One region of the Streptomyces sp. NPDC059850 genome, then DNA from elsewhere that is predicted to be linked to it. Evidence: riboswitches for the same ligand, from Rfam matches in the RefSeq annotation. Region 1 holds a riboswitch; each other region holds the start of a gene.
The links. Region 1 has a riboswitch for thiamine pyrophosphate ahead of thiO (glycine oxidase ThiO). Riboswitches for the same ligand answer to the same signal wherever they lie in the genome.
Positions count from the first base shown of each region.

Region 1 (5,718 bases):
CACCGATCGCGATCACCACCACCGCCGGGATCAGCACCCCGACCACTACGCCCAGAAAGCCGACGAAGGCCAGCAGCCGCCAGCGCAGCCGCGCCTTGTACTGCAGCAGTACCTCTCCCAACAGCCACAGCGCCACGACGCCGAAAGCGATGTAGAGGACCGTCCAGCCCATGCCCGCCCCTCTCAGTGCGGCTGCCCCTCGGCCGCCGTATCAGGACCGCTGGTGCAGTCCCAGATTCTTGTAGATTTCCAGCGTCGCCGTGGAGTGGTTCAGGGTAATGAAGTGAAGCCCGGGGATCTCCTCGGCCATCAACCGCGCGCACAGCTCTGTGGCGTAGTCGATCCCGATCGAGCGTACAGCCGCCGCGTCGTCCTTCACCGCCAGGATGCGTTCGGCCAGCTCCGGCGGGAAGGCGGCGTTGCTGAGCTGCGCGAACCGCTCGATCTGCCTGACGTTCGTGACCGGCATGATCTCAGGGATGATCGGTGTCGTACAGCCCGAGGCCGCGACCCGGTCACGCAGCCGCAGGTAGTCCTCCGGGTAGAAGAACATCTGGGTGATCGCGAAGTCGGCGCCCGCGCGGCACTTGTCGACGAAGTGACGGATGTCGGTGTCCCAGTCCGTCGAGCGCGGGTGCATTTCGGGGAATGCGGCGACACCGACGCAGAAGTCCCCGGACTCCTTGATCAGGCGGACCAGCTCGGCGGCGTAGGTGATGCCGTCGGGGTGCTTGACCCAGTCGGCCATCGGGTCTCCGGGCGGGTCGCCGCGCAGGGCGAGCATGTTCCGGATTCCGGCACCGGCGTACTGGCCGATGATGTTGCGCAGTTCGGCGAGGGAGTGGTTGACCGCGGTCAGGTGCGCGACGGGGGTCAGGGTGGTGTCGGTCGCGATCTGCTCGGTGGCGCGGACGGTGCCCTCACGGGAAGAGCCGCCCGCGCCGTACGTCACGGAGACGAAGGTCGGTGAGACAGCCTCCAGTCGGCGGATGGCGTTCCACAGCGTGTGCTGCCCCTTGTCCGTTTTGGGGGCGAAGAACTCGAAGGAATACGATTGCTCACCCGACGCGAGCAGGTCACGCACGGTAAGGGCTCGATCAGTCCTGGTGGAAGCGGTGCCTAGGGCCATACGCGAAGGTTAGCCAGCCGGGTGGTCGGAGCCCACCCGGCAACGTGGTTATGGGGGTTTTGCCGGGCTCCTGTCCGCAATGCGGACGGAAATATCGAGCCGGGCTCAACTCCGACACCTGCTAGACATCTGTCGCTCGCACACGCTTCGCCAGCGCTTCCGTGGCCGCCGCCGGATCCGAGGCCTCGGTGATGGCCCGCACCACGACGACCCGGCGCGCTCCCGCCTCCAGGACCTGGTCCAGGTTCGACGCGTCGATGCCGCCGATCGCGAACCAGGGCCGGGCCGGGCACCGGGCGGCGGCGTGCCGGACCAGGGAGAGGCCGGGGGCGTGGCGGCCCGGCTTGGTGGGGGTGGGCCAGCAGGGGCCGGTGCAGAAGTAGTCCACGCCGGGCTCGGCGAGGGCCGCGTCGACCTCGGCCTCGGCGTGGGTGGAGCGCCCGATCAGCGGGCCGTCGCCGAGGATGGCGCGCGCCGCGGGGACCGGCAGGTCACCCTGGCCCAGGTGGAGCACGTCGGCGCCGGTGGCGTGGGCGACGTCGGCGCGGTCGTTGACGGCGAGCAGCTTGCCGTGGCGGCGGCAGGCGTCGGCGAAGACGGCGAGGTGGTCCAGCTCCTCGGCGGCCTCCATGCCCTTGTCCCGCAGCTGGACGATGTCCACCCCGGCGGCCAGCACGGCGTCCAGGAACTCCGGCAGGTCGCCCTGGCGCTTGCGCGCGTCGGTGCACAGGTAGAGGCGGGCGTCGGCCAGCTGCTCGCGTGCGGTCATGGGTGGCTTTCCCCCCGGGTCGTGCGGCGCACGGGCCGGGACGGGCGACCGCCGTCGGATGACAGCGGTCGGCCCGGCCCGTACGCCTGGTGGTGGTTCGGAAACGGCGGACGGAAAACGGCGGACAGGAAACGGCGGACGGCGTCAGACGGCGAGCGCCTGCGCGCGCCGCTTCACTTCCGTCCCGCGATTCTCGCGCAGCGCCTGGGCCGGGGTGCCCGGCAGGCTCGGGTCAGGGGTGAAGAGCCACTCCAGCATCTCCTCGTCGCTGAAGCCGTCGTCCTTGAGCAGTGTCAAGGTGCCCACGAGGCCCTTGACGACCTTTCCGTCACCGACGAAGTCCTCGGGCACCTGGAGCACCCGGTTCTCGCCACGGCGCACCGCGATCAGCTGGCCCTCCTTGACCAGCTGCCTCACGCGCGTCACCTCGACGCCGATCCGGTCGGCGACGTCGGGGAGAGTGAGCCAGGCGGGGACGAGAGCATCGATCTTTGCGTCAATCTCGGTCACAGGACAAGCCTGCCATCTGGGACTGACAGTGGGTAGCCGGGCGTCCGCCGAGCGGACCTCCGGGGCCCCTCCGGGGCCGTCACAGAACGGCCGACTTCAGCGGAACGGAGGGATCCGTGGCCCGGGTGCGGTCCAGCCGGGCACCGCGTTCGATCAGCTTGCGGCCCTGGGCCAGATCGCGCGGACGGCCGACCGCCAGCAGGGCGACCAGGGCCCCGTCCCGCAGCCAGCACACCGACCAGGCGGCGCCGTCCGGGTCGCCCCGCCAGACCAGTTCGTCGGCGTCCGAGTGGTGTCCTGCGTACTGCACGAACCGCCCGAACTGCTCGGACCAGAAGTAGGGCACCGGGTCGTAGACCTGGCCGGGGAAGTGCGCGGTGCGGCTGCCGACCACATTGGCGGCGACCGTCCGCGGCCCCTGGAGCGCGTTGTCCCAGTGGTGCACGAGCAGCCGGGTCCCGTAGCGGGCGGAGGGGAAGGACGCGCAGTCGCCGACCGCGTACACATCGGGCGCCGACGTACGCAGCCCCTCGTCGGCGGCGACGGACCGGTCCTCGGCGAGTTCGATGCCCGAACCGGCCAGCCAGCCGGTCGCGGGCCGGGCGCCGATGCCGATGACCACCGCACCGGCCCGCAGCCTGGTGCCGTCGCCGAGCTGGAGCCCGTTCCGGTCGATGCCGGTCACCCGGGCGCCGGTGACCAGGGTGGCGCCGTAGTCCGCGTACCAGCCGGTCATATGGGCCGCGACCTCCGCCGGGAGGGCGCCCACCAGCGGCCGGTCCGCGGCCTCGACGACCGTCACCGCGCAGCCCGCCTCGCGGGCCGCGGTCGCGAACTCCGCGCCGATCCAGCCCGCCCCGACCACCACGATCTCGTCCTGCCGGGCGAGCACCGGGCGCAGCCGTTCGGCGTCGTCCAGGGTCCGCAGGAGGTGGACACCGGGCACGCCCTCGCTGCCGGGCAGGGCGATCGGCTCGGCGCCGGTGGCGATCACCAGGACGTCGTACGGGATCGGGCCCGACCCGGTCGCGACCGTCCGCCCCGCCGCGTCCAGCCCGGTCACGGCGACGCCGAGCCGCAGCCCGATGCCGAGCGCGGCGAAGTCCACGTCGAACGCGGACCCCTCGGCCTTGCCGAGCAGTACGGCCTTGGACAGCGGCGGCCGGTCGTACGGCTGGTGGGGCTCGGCGCCCAGCAGCAGGATCTCCCCGCTCCAGCCCTGCTCACGCAGCGCGACGGCGGTCTGCACCCCCGCCATGCCCGCGCCGACGATCACCACCCGCTGTCCGCCGCCACCCGCCGAGGACGCCATCGTCTTCGTCGTCTCATCGCTCACACGATCACTGTATTGCGGCAGGTGGGGCGGACCGGAGAGCGCACGACGAGATCTCGGGCACAGCCCGACGGGCCGGACGTCCTGTCGTATCGCGGACACGGGGCCTCATGCCCGGCGCCGCCCGGGACGCTCCCTTCCGGCCGATTCGGGGCGCGTACTAGGGTGGCGGGACAGAGCACTCGCGGGAGCCCGGGCGCACCGGGCTGAGAGGGAGGCTGGCGCGGCCTCCGACCGTACGAACCTGATCCGGGTCATGCCGGCGAAGGGAGGGGGCGACCAGCCCATGCACACCCCACATCACACAGCCCGAGCACCCCAGGGCAGCGCTACCCCGTACGACGTCCTCGTCATCGGCGGCGGCATCATCGGCCTGGTCACGGCCTGGCGGGCGACCCAGCGGGGCCTGCGCACCGCCGTCGCCGACCCGGCGCCCGGCGGCGGGGCCGCCCGGGTCGCGGCCGGGATGCTGGCGGCCGTCACCGAACTGCACTACGGCGAGCAGACCCTGCTCGGACTGAATCTGGCCTCGGCGCGCCGCTATCCGTCCTTCGTGGCGGAGCTGGAGGAGGCGAGCGGCCATGACCTGGCCTTCCGCACCTGCGGCACGCTCTCGGTCGCGCTCGACGCGGACGACCGCGCCCATCTGCGGGAGCTGCACGCCTTCCAGCAGCGGCTCGGTCTGGACGCACAGTGGCTCACGGGGCGCGAATGCCGACGCCTGGAGCCGATGCTCGCGCCGGGCGTGCGCGGGGGCCTGCGCGTCGACGGCGACCACCAGGTCGACCCGCGGCGGCTGGCGGCCGCGCTGCTGACGGCGTGCGAGCGCGCCGGAGTGGACCTCCACCGGGCCGCCGTGGAACGGCTGCTAGTGGAGGGCGACCGGGCCACCGGGGCCGAGCTGGCGGATGGCGCGCGCCTGACCGCCGGGCAGACCGTGCTGGCCGCGGGCAGCCTCAGCGGGCGGCTCCCGGGCGTCCCCGAGGCGGTCCTGCCGCCCGTACGCCCCGTCAAGGGCCAGGTCCTGCGGCTGTCGGTACCCGGCCCGTACGCGCCCTTCCTGTCCCGGACCGTACGGGCCGTCGTACGCGGCGGGCACGTCTACCTCGTCCCGCGCGAGAACGGCGACCTGGTCGTCGGCGCGACCAGCGAGGAGCTGGGCTGGGACACCACGGTCACCGCGGGAGGGGTGTACGAGCTGCTGCGCGACGCGCACGAGCTGGTGCCCGGCATCACCGAACTGCCGCTCGTCGAGACCCTCGCCGGGCTCCGCCCCGGCTCCCCCGACAACGCCCCGCTGCTCGGCCCGACCGAACTGCCGGGCCTCCAGCTGGCCACCGGCCACTACCGCAACGGCGTCCTGCTGACCCCGATCACCGGCGATGCCATGGCCGAGGCGCTGACGGGCGGCGAACTCCCGCCCGAGGCGCGGCCGTTCTCGCCGAAGCGCTTCGCGGCCACCCCAGCCGCCGCGACTCCCCCAGCAGCTATACAGGAGCACACCGCATGACCGTCACCCTGAGCGTCACCGTGAACGGCGAGCCCCGCGAGCTGCCCGGCGGGACCACCCTCGACGGGGTCGTCGCGACCCTCACCCAGGCGCCCTCGGGCGTCGCCGCGGCCGTCAACGAGACGGTCGTCCCGCGCGGCCAGTGGCCCGCGACCCCGCTCGGCGACGGTGATCGCGTCGAGGTCCTCACCGCGGTCCAAGGAGGCTGACCCCCCATGACGCACCCTGCCACGCTGGATCAGGTCCTCACCGACGCCGATCCGCTCACCATCGCCGGTACGTCCTTCGGCTCCCGCCTGATCATGGGGACGGGCGGCGCGCCCAGCCTGGACATCATGGAGCGCTCGCTGATCGCCTCCGGCACCGAGCTGACCACGGTCGCGATGCGCCGCCTCGACCCCGCCGTGCAGGGCTCGGTGCTGTCCGTACTGAACCGGCACGGCATCCGCCCGCTGCCCAACACGGCT
Region 1 covers NZ_JBHWJI010000083.1:8,679-14,396, forward strand. Annotated here, with positions in the region: gene ACFV9T_RS39495 (hypothetical protein) at 1-172, opposite strand, end outside; gene metF (methylenetetrahydrofolate reductase [NAD(P)H]) at 212-1,129, opposite strand; gene thiE (thiamine phosphate synthase) at 1,251-1,898, opposite strand; gene ACFV9T_RS39510 (Rv2175c family DNA-binding protein) at 2,043-2,408, opposite strand; gene ACFV9T_RS39515 (NAD(P)/FAD-dependent oxidoreductase) at 2,488-3,720, opposite strand; TPP riboswitch at 3,916-4,029, shown strand; gene thiO (glycine oxidase ThiO) at 4,028-5,251, shown strand; gene thiS (sulfur carrier protein ThiS) at 5,248-5,460, shown strand; gene ACFV9T_RS39530 (thiazole synthase) at 5,467-5,718, shown strand, end outside.

Region 2 (5,718 bases), on a different contig from region 1:
CGGGCTGGCCCCCACCGACCGCACCGACCGGCGCGTGGCCGCCGTGCTGCACTACCTGGAGGACGCCCACCGCCGCGTCTGACGACCGCGTGTTGTGGGCAGCGTTCCCTCCGACGGCCGTCGAAGAGATCGGAAGGTTCGTATGAGTGGCACGCAGCCGAGTGACACGCACCGGTCGCGGCAGTGGTACGAGGGTGAGACCCGCGACGCGTTCATCCACCGCGCCTGGATGCGGCGAGGTCTCCCCGACCACGCCTTCGACGGACGCCCGCAGATCGTCATCTGCAACACCTGGTCCGAACTCACGCCCTGCAACAGCCACTTCCGTGAGATCGCCGACCATGTGAAACGGGGCGTGTGGGAGTCCGGCGGGGTGCCGCTGGAGCTTCCGGTGCCCTCGCTCGGGGAGACCCTGCTGCGCCCGACCGCGATGTTCTTCCGCGACCTGGCCGCGATGGTGACCGAGGAACTCATCCGGGCCAACCCCGTCGACGGGGTGATCCTGCTCGGCGGCTGCGACAAGACCGTACCGTCCCTGCTGCTGGGCGCCGCGTCGGTCGACCTGCCCACCCTGATGGTCACCGGCGGCCCCATGCTGAACGGCTCGTGGCAGGGGCGCCCGCTGGGCTGCGGCACCGGGGTGTGGGAGCTGAGCGAGGAGGTGCGGGCCGGGCGGATGGAGCGCTCGGAGCTGCGCCGGGCCGAGTCGGCGATGATCCGCAGCCGGGGACACTGCAACACCATGGGCACGGCGTCCACGATGGCGTGTGCCGCCGAGGCGCTGGGCATGACCCTGCCCGGCAACGCGGGTCTCCCGGCCCCCGACAGCCGTCTGCTGGAGCTGTCCCACGCGGCGGGCAACCGCATCGTCGACATGGTGCGCGAGGATCTGCGGCCCAGCGCCATCCTGACGGCGGAGGCACTGCGGAACGCGGTGCGCGCGGTGGCCGCCATCGGCGGCTCGACCAACGCGGTCGTCCATCTGCTGGCGCTCGCCCGGCGGGTCGGGGCGGACTTCGCACTGGACGATATCGACCGCGCGGGCCGTGGCATCCCCCTGCTCGCCGACGTGCAGCCCGCGGGCTCGCACCTCATGGAGGACTTCCACCGCGCCGGTGGCCTGGACGCCGTCCTCGGCGAGATCAAGGACCACCTGGAACCGGCCCTCACCGTCTCCGGCCGCCCCCTCACCGAGCAGGTGTCCGGCCACTCCAGCGCCGATCTCACCGTCATCCGCACCGCACAGGACCCGATCGCCCACCATGCCGGGCTCGCCGTGCTGCGCGGCAACCTCTGTCCCGACGGAGCCGTCATCAAACCCGCCGCCGCGACACCGGAGCTGCTGCGCCACCGGGGCCGCGCCGTGGTGTTCGACGGCATCGAGGACTTCCGTACCCGGATAGACGACCCGGACCTGGAGGTCGACGCGTCCGATGTGCTGGTCCTGCGCGGCTGCGGGCCACGCGGCTACCCCGGCATGCCCGAGGTGGGGAACATGCCCCTGCCGCCCGCGCTGCTGCGGGCCGGAGTGCGGGACATGGTGCGGATCAGCGACGCCCGCATGAGCGGAACCGCGTTCGGCACCGTCGTCCTGCACATCGCGCCCGAGTCGGCGGCGGGCGGCCCGCTGGGCCTTGTGCGGTCCGGCGACTGGATCGAGCTGGACACCGAGCGGCGGGTGCTGCGGCTGGACGTACCGGACGAGGAACTCGCCGCCCGGCAACCGGTCACCGCCGCCGCGCCACCGGCCACCAGCGGCTGGGAGCAGATCTACCGCGACCACGTCGAACAGGCCGACCGTGGCGCCGGACTGGACTTCCTCAGCGGCACCCGCGGATCGTTCGTCGCCCGCGAATCGCACTGAGGTGATGCCCACAGCGGGGTCACAGGAACATCCCACGTTCCGGAAAGGTTCGCCCTCTAGCCTCTGTCCATGCCCACGACGCGTTCCATGGACGAGGCACTGGCGCAGACCGCCGTACGAGCCCTGATCTCCCAGGCGGAACTGACCCCCAAACCGGGCCTCGCGGACACCCGCGACCTCCAGGCCCGCGCCACCGGCGCCGATCTGCTCGCGCTGCGCTGGGCGGCCAAGGCGCTGGCGCCCGGGTTCACGGCCATGGCCGCCGCCGCCCGCCGCCCCGGCGAGCCGACGCGCGCGCTCCGTGAGGAGCTGGGCGCCATCGGCCGCTGCGCCGAGTGGACCATGGCGCGGGCCGATGGCGGCACGGCCGGTGGCCCCACCGGTTCGGCCACCGGTCGACTGCACCATGGGGCGCTGTGGGTCCTGGGGCTGCTGGTGGCGGCCGCCGCCCTGACCCCCGGCGCCACACCCCACGACGTGACCGCCACCGCCCGGCAGCTCGCGACCCACACCGACCGGGGCGCCCCGCGCAGGCCGTCGGCGGGCTCGCAGGTGTCCGCCACCTACGGGGCGGCGGGCGCGCGCGGCGAGGCGCGGGCCGCCTTCCCGCATGTGCGCCGCGCCCTGGACGTCCTGTCCCGGACCCGTGCGGCGGGCGCCACCGAGACCGAGGCCCGGCTCGACGCGCTGCTCACCGTGATGAGCACCCTCCAGGACACCGGGCCGCTGTACCAGGCGGGGCCGCCCGCCCTCCGCCGGGTGCAGGACGGGGCGCGCGGGGTGCTGGAGGCGGGCGGCACCGCGACGGCCCCGGGCGCCGCCGCCCTCGCCACCCTCGACGCCGAGCTGCGCGGGGCGGGCATCGCGCCCCGGGGAAGCGCAGCGGTGCTGGCGGGGGCGCTGTTCCTGGACGCGCTCCCGCCAGTGGCCCGCTAGCTGCCCGGTGGCGGCCCACACCCCCTGGGGCGGGGCCACGTGGCGAGAGGTTAGGGTGGGCCCGCTCCACCGGACACGGGGTGCCCCCACGCGGGGGCTGAGATCACACCCGTCGAACCTGAACCAGTTAGCACTGGCGGAGGGATGTCATCGATGCCATTGCCGCATGCTGCCACCGAACCGGCGCCCACCGGCGCCGAATCCGTCTTCGACGGGCGGATGCCCACCGCGCCCGGCGATCTGCGCGTCGAGGCGCGCGGTATCGCGCCGGTTCCGGAAAGCCACCGCTACGGCGGGCCGGGGCGCCTGTTCACCGTGTGGTTCGCCCCGAACCTGACCATGACCGGCGTGTTCACCGGCACCGTCGGCATCGGCCTCGGCCTGGACTTCGCCACCGCGCTGGCCGCCGTCGTCCTGGGCACCCTCATCGGCGCCGTACCCACCGCGTATCTGGGCACCTGGGGCAGTCTGACCGGAGCCGGGCAGCTGCCCCTGGCGCGGCTGGCGTTCGGCCGTGCCGTCAGCGTGCCCGGTGTCCTGCAGTGGCTGTCGTCGATCGCCTGGGACGCGCTGATCGGCCTGTTCGGCGGTGACGCGCTGGCCCGGCTGTGCGGGCTGCCGTTCTGGCTCGGCGTGCTGCTCATGATGGCCGCGCAGGGGGCCCTCGGAGTGCTGGGCTACGAGGCCGTCCACCGGATGCAGAAGCTGATGACCTTCGTCCTCGCCGCCGCGTTCACCGCCCTGGCCGTCAAGCTGCTCGCCGGTGTCCACCCCGCCACCAGCGGCTCGGCCCATGGCGCCGACCGCCTCGGCGCGTTCGTCCTGACCAGCACGATCGCCCTGAGCCTGGCGCTGTCGTGGGCGCCGTACGCCAGCGACTTCAGCCGCTATCTGCCCCGCGCCACCTCCCGGACGCGGATGTTCTGGTGCACGCTGCTCGGTGTCACCGTGTCCTTCGTGGCGGTCCAGGCGCTCGGGCTGTGGGGGGCCTCCGTCTTCACCGACCAGACCGCCCGTGGCGTGGACGAGGCGCTGGGCGGCGGGGCGCTCGGCGCGTTCGGGCTGCTGGCCGTGGCGCTGGCCGCGCTGTGCAGCAACGCCATGAACGACTACAGCGGCTCACTCGCCCTGCAGACCGCAGGCGTCCGCATCCCCCGCCCGCTGGCCGCCGCCCTCGCGGCCGTGCTCGGCTTTCCGCTGGTGCTGTGGATGCACGCCGCCGACACCACCGCCCGCTTCCAGAACGTGCTGTTGTTCGTCGGCTACTGGATCCCCGGATTCGTCGCGGTCGTGGCCGTCGACTGGTTCGTCCGTGCCCGCGCCCGTGGCGGCGCGCCCGTCGACCTGGCCGCCGAGAGCGCCCGCCCGCAGCCGTGGTGGCCCGCACTGCTGGCGTTCGGCACCGCGTTCGCCGCCGCGGTGCCGTTCATGGACACCAGCCTGTACACCGGCCCGGTGGCGGCCGCGCTGCACGGCGCCGACCTCGCGTACTACGCCGCCTTCCTCGCGGCGCTCCTCGTCTACACCCCGCTCAGGATGCGCCGCCGTACGGTTCGCTGAGGCGCGCTTCGTCGGCGAAAGCGGCCCATATCCGCACGTCACACGGCATCCGGCCACCGAGTCCCACGGTATGCGTGGCACCCTGGGCTTTTCGACCAACCGCACCACCGAGGAGAAGTGCCACGTGCCGCAGAACCAGCCAGCGGAGTCCATCGCCGCCCCGGCGGTGCTCGCCGAGGAACGCAGACTCCACAAGGACCTCGGCTTCTGGGGCCTGACCGCGATCGGGTTCTCCAACATCCTCGGCTCCGGCTGGCTGTTCGCGGCCCTGTACGCCGCCCAGACCGCCGGGCCCGCCGCGCTGCTCTCCTGGATCGCGGCGGGAGCGCTGTGCGCCCTGATCGCGCTGGTCATGGTGGAGCTGGGCGCCACCCGCCCGGAGGGTGGCGGCACCGTGCGGTGGCCGCTGTACGCGAGCGGGCGGCTGGTCGGCACGATGGTCGGCTGGTCCGTCGTGCTGTCCGTCGGCGGTACGGCCGCCGAGATCAGCGCGATCATGCAGTACGCCGCGCACTATCTGCCGGGGATCTACGACGGCGGCAGGCTCACCCTCCCGGGCCTCGGCGTGGCCGTCGTGCTGAGCGTCGTGCTCACCGCGCTCAACTGGTTCGCGGTGAGGATATTCGCCCGGCTCAACAACCTGGTGTCGGTGTTCAAGGTCGTCGTGCCCGTGGTCACCATCATCGCGCTGTTCCTGTCGGGCACCCACTCCGGGCGCCTCACGGAACACGGCGGCTTCGCCCCGTACGGCTACGCGGCCTGCCTCACCGCCCTCGCCGGTGGCGGCATCGTGTACTCCGTCAACGGGTTCCAGGCCCCGCTGGACTTCTCCGGTGAGGCCCGCAATCCGCGCCGTTCCGTACCGGCCGCGGTGCTCACCGGGATCGGCCTCGCGGTGCTGGTCTACCTCGGGCTCCAGTTGGCGTTCCTGTACACCGTGCCGGACTCGGCACTGGCCCACGGCTGGCAGGGCGTCAACTTCGAGTCGCCGTTCGGGCAGCTCGCCCTCATCCTCAATCTGCACTGGCTGGCCACGCTGCTCTACGCGGACGCCGTGATCTCTCCGGGCGGCTCCGCCTACGTCGGGGTGGCGGTCAACGCCCGGCACACCTACGCCCTGGCCAAGAACGGCCTGCTGCCCCGCTTCTTCATGCGCATCGACCCCGGCTCCGGCGTGGCACACCGGGCGCTGCTGTTCAACCTCGCGGTCATCGTCGTCTTCATGCTGCCGTTCGGTGGCTGGCAGGACATCGTGAGCGTGATGGGCGATATGTATCTGCTCATCTACGGGGCCTCTGCGGTGGCCGTCGCGGTGTTCCGGGCCCACGACCGGGAGCGGGGAGTGCCCCGGATGGACG
Region 2 covers NZ_JBHWJI010000028.1:85,053-90,770, forward strand. Annotated here, with positions in the region: gene ACFV9T_RS23510 (response regulator) at 1-82, shown strand, start outside; gene ACFV9T_RS23515 (IlvD/Edd family dehydratase) at 143-1,864, shown strand; gene ACFV9T_RS23520 (triphosphoribosyl-dephospho-CoA synthase) at 1,934-2,800, shown strand; TPP riboswitch at 2,867-2,962, shown strand; gene ACFV9T_RS23525 (purine-cytosine permease family protein) at 2,954-4,360, shown strand; gene ACFV9T_RS23530 (APC family permease) at 4,431-5,718, shown strand, end outside.
Region 2: it holds a riboswitch for thiamine pyrophosphate, as region 1 does, so the genes downstream of both, ACFV9T_RS23525 (purine-cytosine permease family protein) here and thiO (glycine oxidase ThiO) in region 1, are expected to answer to the same signal.

Region 3 (5,718 bases), on a different contig from region 1:
CTGGTACGGCCATGCCTAAGCCCGGAGAACTCACTTTCGCCGTGCCGCGTGGGGCCAAGAAGCCCCCGCGGCATCTCGCCGACCTCACCCCCGCCGAGCGCCGCGAGGCCGTCGCCGCCCTCGGGGAGAAGCCCTTCCGGGCCGGGCAGGTGTCGCGTCATTACTTCGCCCGCTACACCGACGACCCCGCCCAGTGGACCGACATCCCGGCCGCCGCGCGCGAGAAGCTGGCGACGGAGCTGCTGCCGGACCTGATGAGCGTGGTGCGGCACATCAGCTGTGACGACGACACCACCCGCAAGACCCTGTGGCGGCTCTTCGACGGCACGCTCGTCGAGTCCGTGCTGATGCGCTACCCGGACCGGGTCACCATGTGCATCAGCTCCCAGGCGGGCTGCGGCATGAACTGCCCGTTCTGCGCCACCGGCCAGGCGGGTCTGGACCGCAACCTGTCGACCGCCGAGATCGTGCACCAGATCGTCGACGGGATGCGGGCGCTGCGCGACGGCGAGATCCCCGGGGGCCCGGCCCGGCTGTCCAACATCGTCTTCATGGGCATGGGCGAGCCGCTGGCCAACTACAACCGGGTCATCGGCGCCATCCGCAGGCTCACCGACCCCGAGCCGGACGGCCTCGGGCTGTCCCAGCGCGGCATCACCGTCTCGACCGTGGGGCTGGTCCCGGCGATGCTGCGGTTCGCCGACGAGGGCTTCAAGTGCCGCCTCGCGGTGTCCCTCCACGCGCCCGACGACGAGCTGCGCGACACCCTCGTCCCGGTCAACACCCGCTGGAAGGTGCGCGAGGTCCTGGACGCGGCGTGGGAGTACGCGGAGAAGTCCGGCCGCCGGATCTCCATCGAGTACGCCCTGATCAGGGACATCAACGACCAGGCATGGCGCGGCGATCTGCTCGGCCGGCTGCTCAAGGGCCACCGGGTGCACGTCAACCTCATCCCGCTCAACCCGACGCCCGGCTCCAAGTGGACGGCGTCCCGGCCGGAGGACGAGAAGGCGTTCGTGGCGGCCCTGGAGCGGCACGGGGTGCCGGTGACCGTCCGGGACACCCGGGGGCAGGAGATCGACGGGGCGTGCGGTCAGCTGGCGGCCACGGAGCGCTGACCACCGGCTGATACGGTGCCTTCGCACATCCGTCGTACAACCATCCCGTAGTGACGGACAACTGAACATTCCGACAGGGGAGCGCGACAGCGCTGAGAGTGCGGTATGGCCGCAGACCCTCCAACCTGATCCGGGTCATACCGGCGTAGGGAGTCAGCCTCACCATGAACAGCCATCTTCGGCGTGCGCTCACCGCCGCCCTCGTCGGCTCCCTCGGCACCGGCGTCCTCAGCGGCTGCGGCGGAGGTGCGGCGGAGGGCAAGGACTCCAAGACCGTCACCCTGGTCTCGCACGATTCGTTCGCGGCGTCCAAGGCGGTCCTCAAGGAGTTCACCCGCACCACCGGCTACAAGGTGCGGGTGCAGGCCGGGGGCGACGCGGGAGCGGCCGTCAACCAGGCGATCCTGTCCAAGGGCCATCCGCAGGGCGATGTGTTCTTCGGCGTCGACAACACCCTCCTCTCCCGCGCGCTGGACAATGAATTGTTCACCCCGTACGAGGCGAAGGGCCTGGACCAGGTCCCGGCCGCGTACCAGCTCGACCAGGCGAAGCACCGCGTCACCCCGGTCGACTACGGCGACATCTGCGTCAACTACGACCGCGCGTACTTCGCCGAGAAGAAGCTGGCGCCGCCGAAGACGTTCGCCGATCTGACCAAGCCCGCGTACAAGAACCTCCTGGTCACCGAGAACGCCGCCACCTCGTCCCCCGGCCTCGCCTTCCTGCTCGGCACCGCCGCCCGCTACGGCGACGACGGCTGGCGGGACTACTGGAAGAAGCTGCGGGCCAACGGCGTCGAGGTGGTCGACGGCTGGGAGCAGGCGTACTACGACCGCTTCTCCGGCTCTGCGGGCGGCGCCAAGGGCGACAAGCCGCTCGTCGTCTCGTACGCCTCCAGCCCGCCCGCCGAGGTGGCCGACGCGAAGTCGAAGCCCGCGAAGGCCCCGACCGGGGTGGCGGAGGGCACCTGCTTCCGGCAGACGGAGTTCGCCGGGCTGCTTGAGGGCGCGGGCAACACCAAGGGGGGCAAGGCGCTGCTGGACTTCCTGCTGACCAAGCGCTTCCAGGAGGACGTACCGCTGAACATGTACGTCAATCCGGTGCGCGAGGACGCGAAGCTGCCGGAGATCTTCACCCGTTACGGGGCCAAGGTCGCCGATCCGGCCACGCTGCCCCCGCGCAAGATCGCCAAGAACCGTGAGCCCTGGGTCAAGGCATGGTCCTCGCTCGTTCTGTAGCGCCTCGCGAGAAGGGTGCGGGGAGGAGCGTCCGCGATGCCGCCGTGCGGTTCGCCCTTATGGCCATCCCGCTCGCCTTCTTCGGCGTCTTCTTCGCGTATCCGGTGGCCGCGATCGTCACCCGCGGGCTGCGCGCCGACGGCCGCTGGCGGCTCGGGCGGATACCCGAGGTGCTGGGCGATCCGTCCGTCCTGCACACCCTGTGGTTCACCGGCTGGCAGGCGGCCGCGTCGACGGGGCTGACGCTGGCGGTCGCGCTGCCCGGCGCGTATGTCTTCGCCCGCTTCGACTTCCCCGGCAAGGGGCTGCTGCGCGCCGTGGTGACCGTGCCGTTCGTGCTGCCGACCGTGGTCGCCGGATCGGCGTTCCTGGGGCTGCTCGGCCGGGGCGGGCTGCTGGACGAGCTGTGGGGGATACGGCTGGACACCAGCGTCTGGGCGATCCTGCTCGCCCACGTCTTCTTCAACTACGCGGTGGTCGTCCGCACCGTCGGCGGGCTGTGGGCGCAGCTCGATCCGCGCCAGGAGGAGGCCGCCCGGGTGCTCGGCGCGAGCCGCCTCGCCGCCTGGCGCCGGGTCACCCTGCCCGCTCTGGGGCCCGCCGTGGCCGCCGCCGCGCTGATGGTCTTCCTGTTCACGTTCACCTCCTTCGGGGTGATCCAGATCCTCGGCGGCCCGCGCTACGCCACCCTGGAGGTGGCCATCTACCGGCAGACCGCGCAGCTGCTCGACCTGCCGACGGCCGCGGTGCTCACCCTCGTCCAGTTCGCGGCGGTCGCGGCCGTGCTCGCCCTGCACGCCTGGACCGTACGGCGCCGGGAGGGCGCCCTGCGGCTCGTCGACGCGGCCCGGACCGCGCGCCGCCCCCAGGGCGCGGCGCAGTGGGGGCTGCTCGCGGGGGTGCTGGCCGTCGTCGCGCTGCTGATCGTGCTGCCGCTGGCGGTGCTGGTGGAGCGCTCGCTGCACGGGCCGGACGGCTACGGGTTCACGTACTACCGGGCGCTCCAGTCCGCCGCCGACAGCGGCGGCACCTTCTTCGTGGCGCCCGTGGACGCCATCGGGAACTCCCTCCAGTACGCGGCGGTCGCCACCCTCTTCGCGCTCGTCGTCGGCGGCCTCGCCGCCGCGGCGCTCACCCGCGGGGCCGGGCGGTTCGTCCGAGGCTTCGACGCGCTGCTGATGCTGCCGCTGGGCACCTCCGCCGTCACCGTCGGCTTCGGCTTCCTCATCGCCCTCGACGAACCCCCGCTGGACCTGCGCGCCTCCTGGGTCATCGTCCCGCTCGCCCAGGCCCTGGTGGGCGTGCCCTTCGTGGTGCGCACGATGCTGCCCGTCCTGCGCGCCGTGGACCACCGGCTGCGGGAGGCGGCCGCCGTGCTCGGCGCCTCCCCGCTGCGCGCCTGGCGCGAGGTGGACCTGCCGCTGGTGGGGCGGGCGCTGGCGGTCGCGGCGGGATTCGCGTTCGCCGTATCGCTCGGCGAGTTCGGGGCCACGGTGTTCATCGCCCGCCCGGACCTGCCTACGCTCCCGGTGGCCGTGGCGCGCTTCCTGGGCCGCGCCGGGCAGCTCAACTACGGGCAGGCGATGGCCCTGAGCACGATCCTGATGCTGGTGTGCGCGTGCTCCCTGCTGGCCCTGGAACGCGTCCGCACCGACCGCTCGGGGGAGTTCTGACATGAGGGGTTCTGACATGGCGGGTTCTGACATGGGGGGAGCCCGATGACGCTGCTGCGACTGGACGAGGTGACGGTCAGGTACGGCCGCCATGACGCGCTCGACGCCGTCGACCTGGCCGTCGCCGAGCACGAGACGGTCTGTGTGCTGGGCCCCAGCGGCAGCGGCAAGTCCACCCTGCTGCGCGTGGTCGCCGGGCTCCAGCGCGCCGCCTCCGGCCGGGTGTGGCTCGCGGACCGCGACCAGAGCGGTGTGCCCACCCACCGGCGCGGCGTGGGGCTGATGTTCCAGGACCACCAGCTCTTCCCGCAGCGCGACGTGGGCGGCAACGTCGCCTTCGGGCTGCGGATGCGGGGCACCGGGCGCGCGGAGGCGGATCGCCGGGTCGCCGAACTGCTGGAGCTGGTCGGACTGCCCGGCGCGCAGCGGCGGCCCATCGACTCGCTGTCCGGCGGTGAGCAGCAGCGCGTCGCGCTCGCCCGCGCGCTGGCGCCTCGGCCCCGGCTGCTGATGCTGGACGAGCCGCTGGGCCAGCTCGACCGAGGGCTGCGGGAGCGGCTGGTCATGGAGCTGCGGGAGCTGTTCGCCCGGCTGGGCACCACGGTCCTCGCCGTCACCCACGACCAGGGCGAGGCCTTCGCGCTCGCCGACCGGGTCGTGGTCATGGAGAACGGTCGGATCGCACAGTCCGGCACCCCGCTGGAGGTGTGGCAGCACCCCGCGAACGAGTTCGTCGCCCGCTTCCTCGGCTTCGACAACGTGGTGGAGGCGACCGTGCACGGCGATGTCGCCGACACGGTGTGGGGCAAGCTGCCGGTGCCGCCGGGCTCCCGGCCGGGCCCGGTCCGGCTGCTGGTCCGCCCGGCCGGGGTGCGGCTCACCGCCCCCTCGGACGGGCTGCCCTGTACGGTCGCCGCCCGTACCTTCCGTGGCGACCATGTGGCGCTCATCCTCCAGCCGTCCGACGGCCCCCGCCTGGAGGCGTCCTGCGCGCTGCGGGACGCTCCGGAGGCGGGGGAGCGGGTCGGGGTGGCGTTCGACGCGGCGGACGTGGTGGTGCTCGGCGCGCCGTAGAAACGTTCAGCCGGTCAGGGCGGCCAGCGCGTCCGGGGCCTCGTCCACCGAGTCCACCAGCGCGATACGGGCCTTCATCGACCGCCCCTCCGCGAGCGCTTCGAGCAGCGGCCAGGCCGGGAGGCGGCGCGTCCAGTGGTCGCGGTCCACGAGCACCATCGGGGTCGGCTCGCCGCGCGACTCGTAGTAGTTCGGCGTGGCGTTGTCGAAGATCTCCTGAAGGGTTCCGGCGGCGCCGGGCAGGAAGACGACGCCCGCGTTCGAGCGGGCCAGCAGCCCGTCCTCGCGGATCGCGTTGGCGAAGTACTTGGCGATGTGCGAGGCGAAGGCGTTCGGCGGCTCGTGCCCGTAGAACCAGGTCGGTATCCCGACCGACGCGCCGCCGTCCGGCCACCGCTCCCGCACCGTGAACGCGGCCCCGGCCCACGCGCCGACCGAGGGGCGGAACGAGGGCGTCCGGGCGAGGAGTTCGAGCGCCTCCTTGAGCGCCGCGTCCGGCAGCGGGGCCGTGTACGCGCCCAGGTTGGCGGCCTCCATCGCGCCCGGGCCGCCGCCCGTCGCGACGGTCAGCCCGGACCGCGCCAGCGCCTGTCCGAGCCGGGCGGCGCCCGCGTA
Region 3 covers NZ_JBHWJI010000013.1:83,034-88,751, forward strand. Annotated here, with positions in the region: gene rlmN (23S rRNA (adenine(2503)-C(2))-methyltransferase RlmN) at 12-1,118, shown strand; TPP riboswitch at 1,184-1,287, shown strand; gene ACFV9T_RS13325 (thiamine ABC transporter substrate binding subunit) at 1,283-2,356, shown strand; gene ACFV9T_RS13330 (ABC transporter permease) at 2,416-4,029, shown strand; gene ACFV9T_RS13335 (ABC transporter ATP-binding protein) at 4,075-5,103, shown strand; gene ACFV9T_RS13340 (LOG family protein) at 5,110-5,718, opposite strand, start outside.
Region 3: it holds a riboswitch for thiamine pyrophosphate, as region 1 does, so the genes downstream of both, ACFV9T_RS13325 (thiamine ABC transporter substrate binding subunit) here and thiO (glycine oxidase ThiO) in region 1, are expected to answer to the same signal.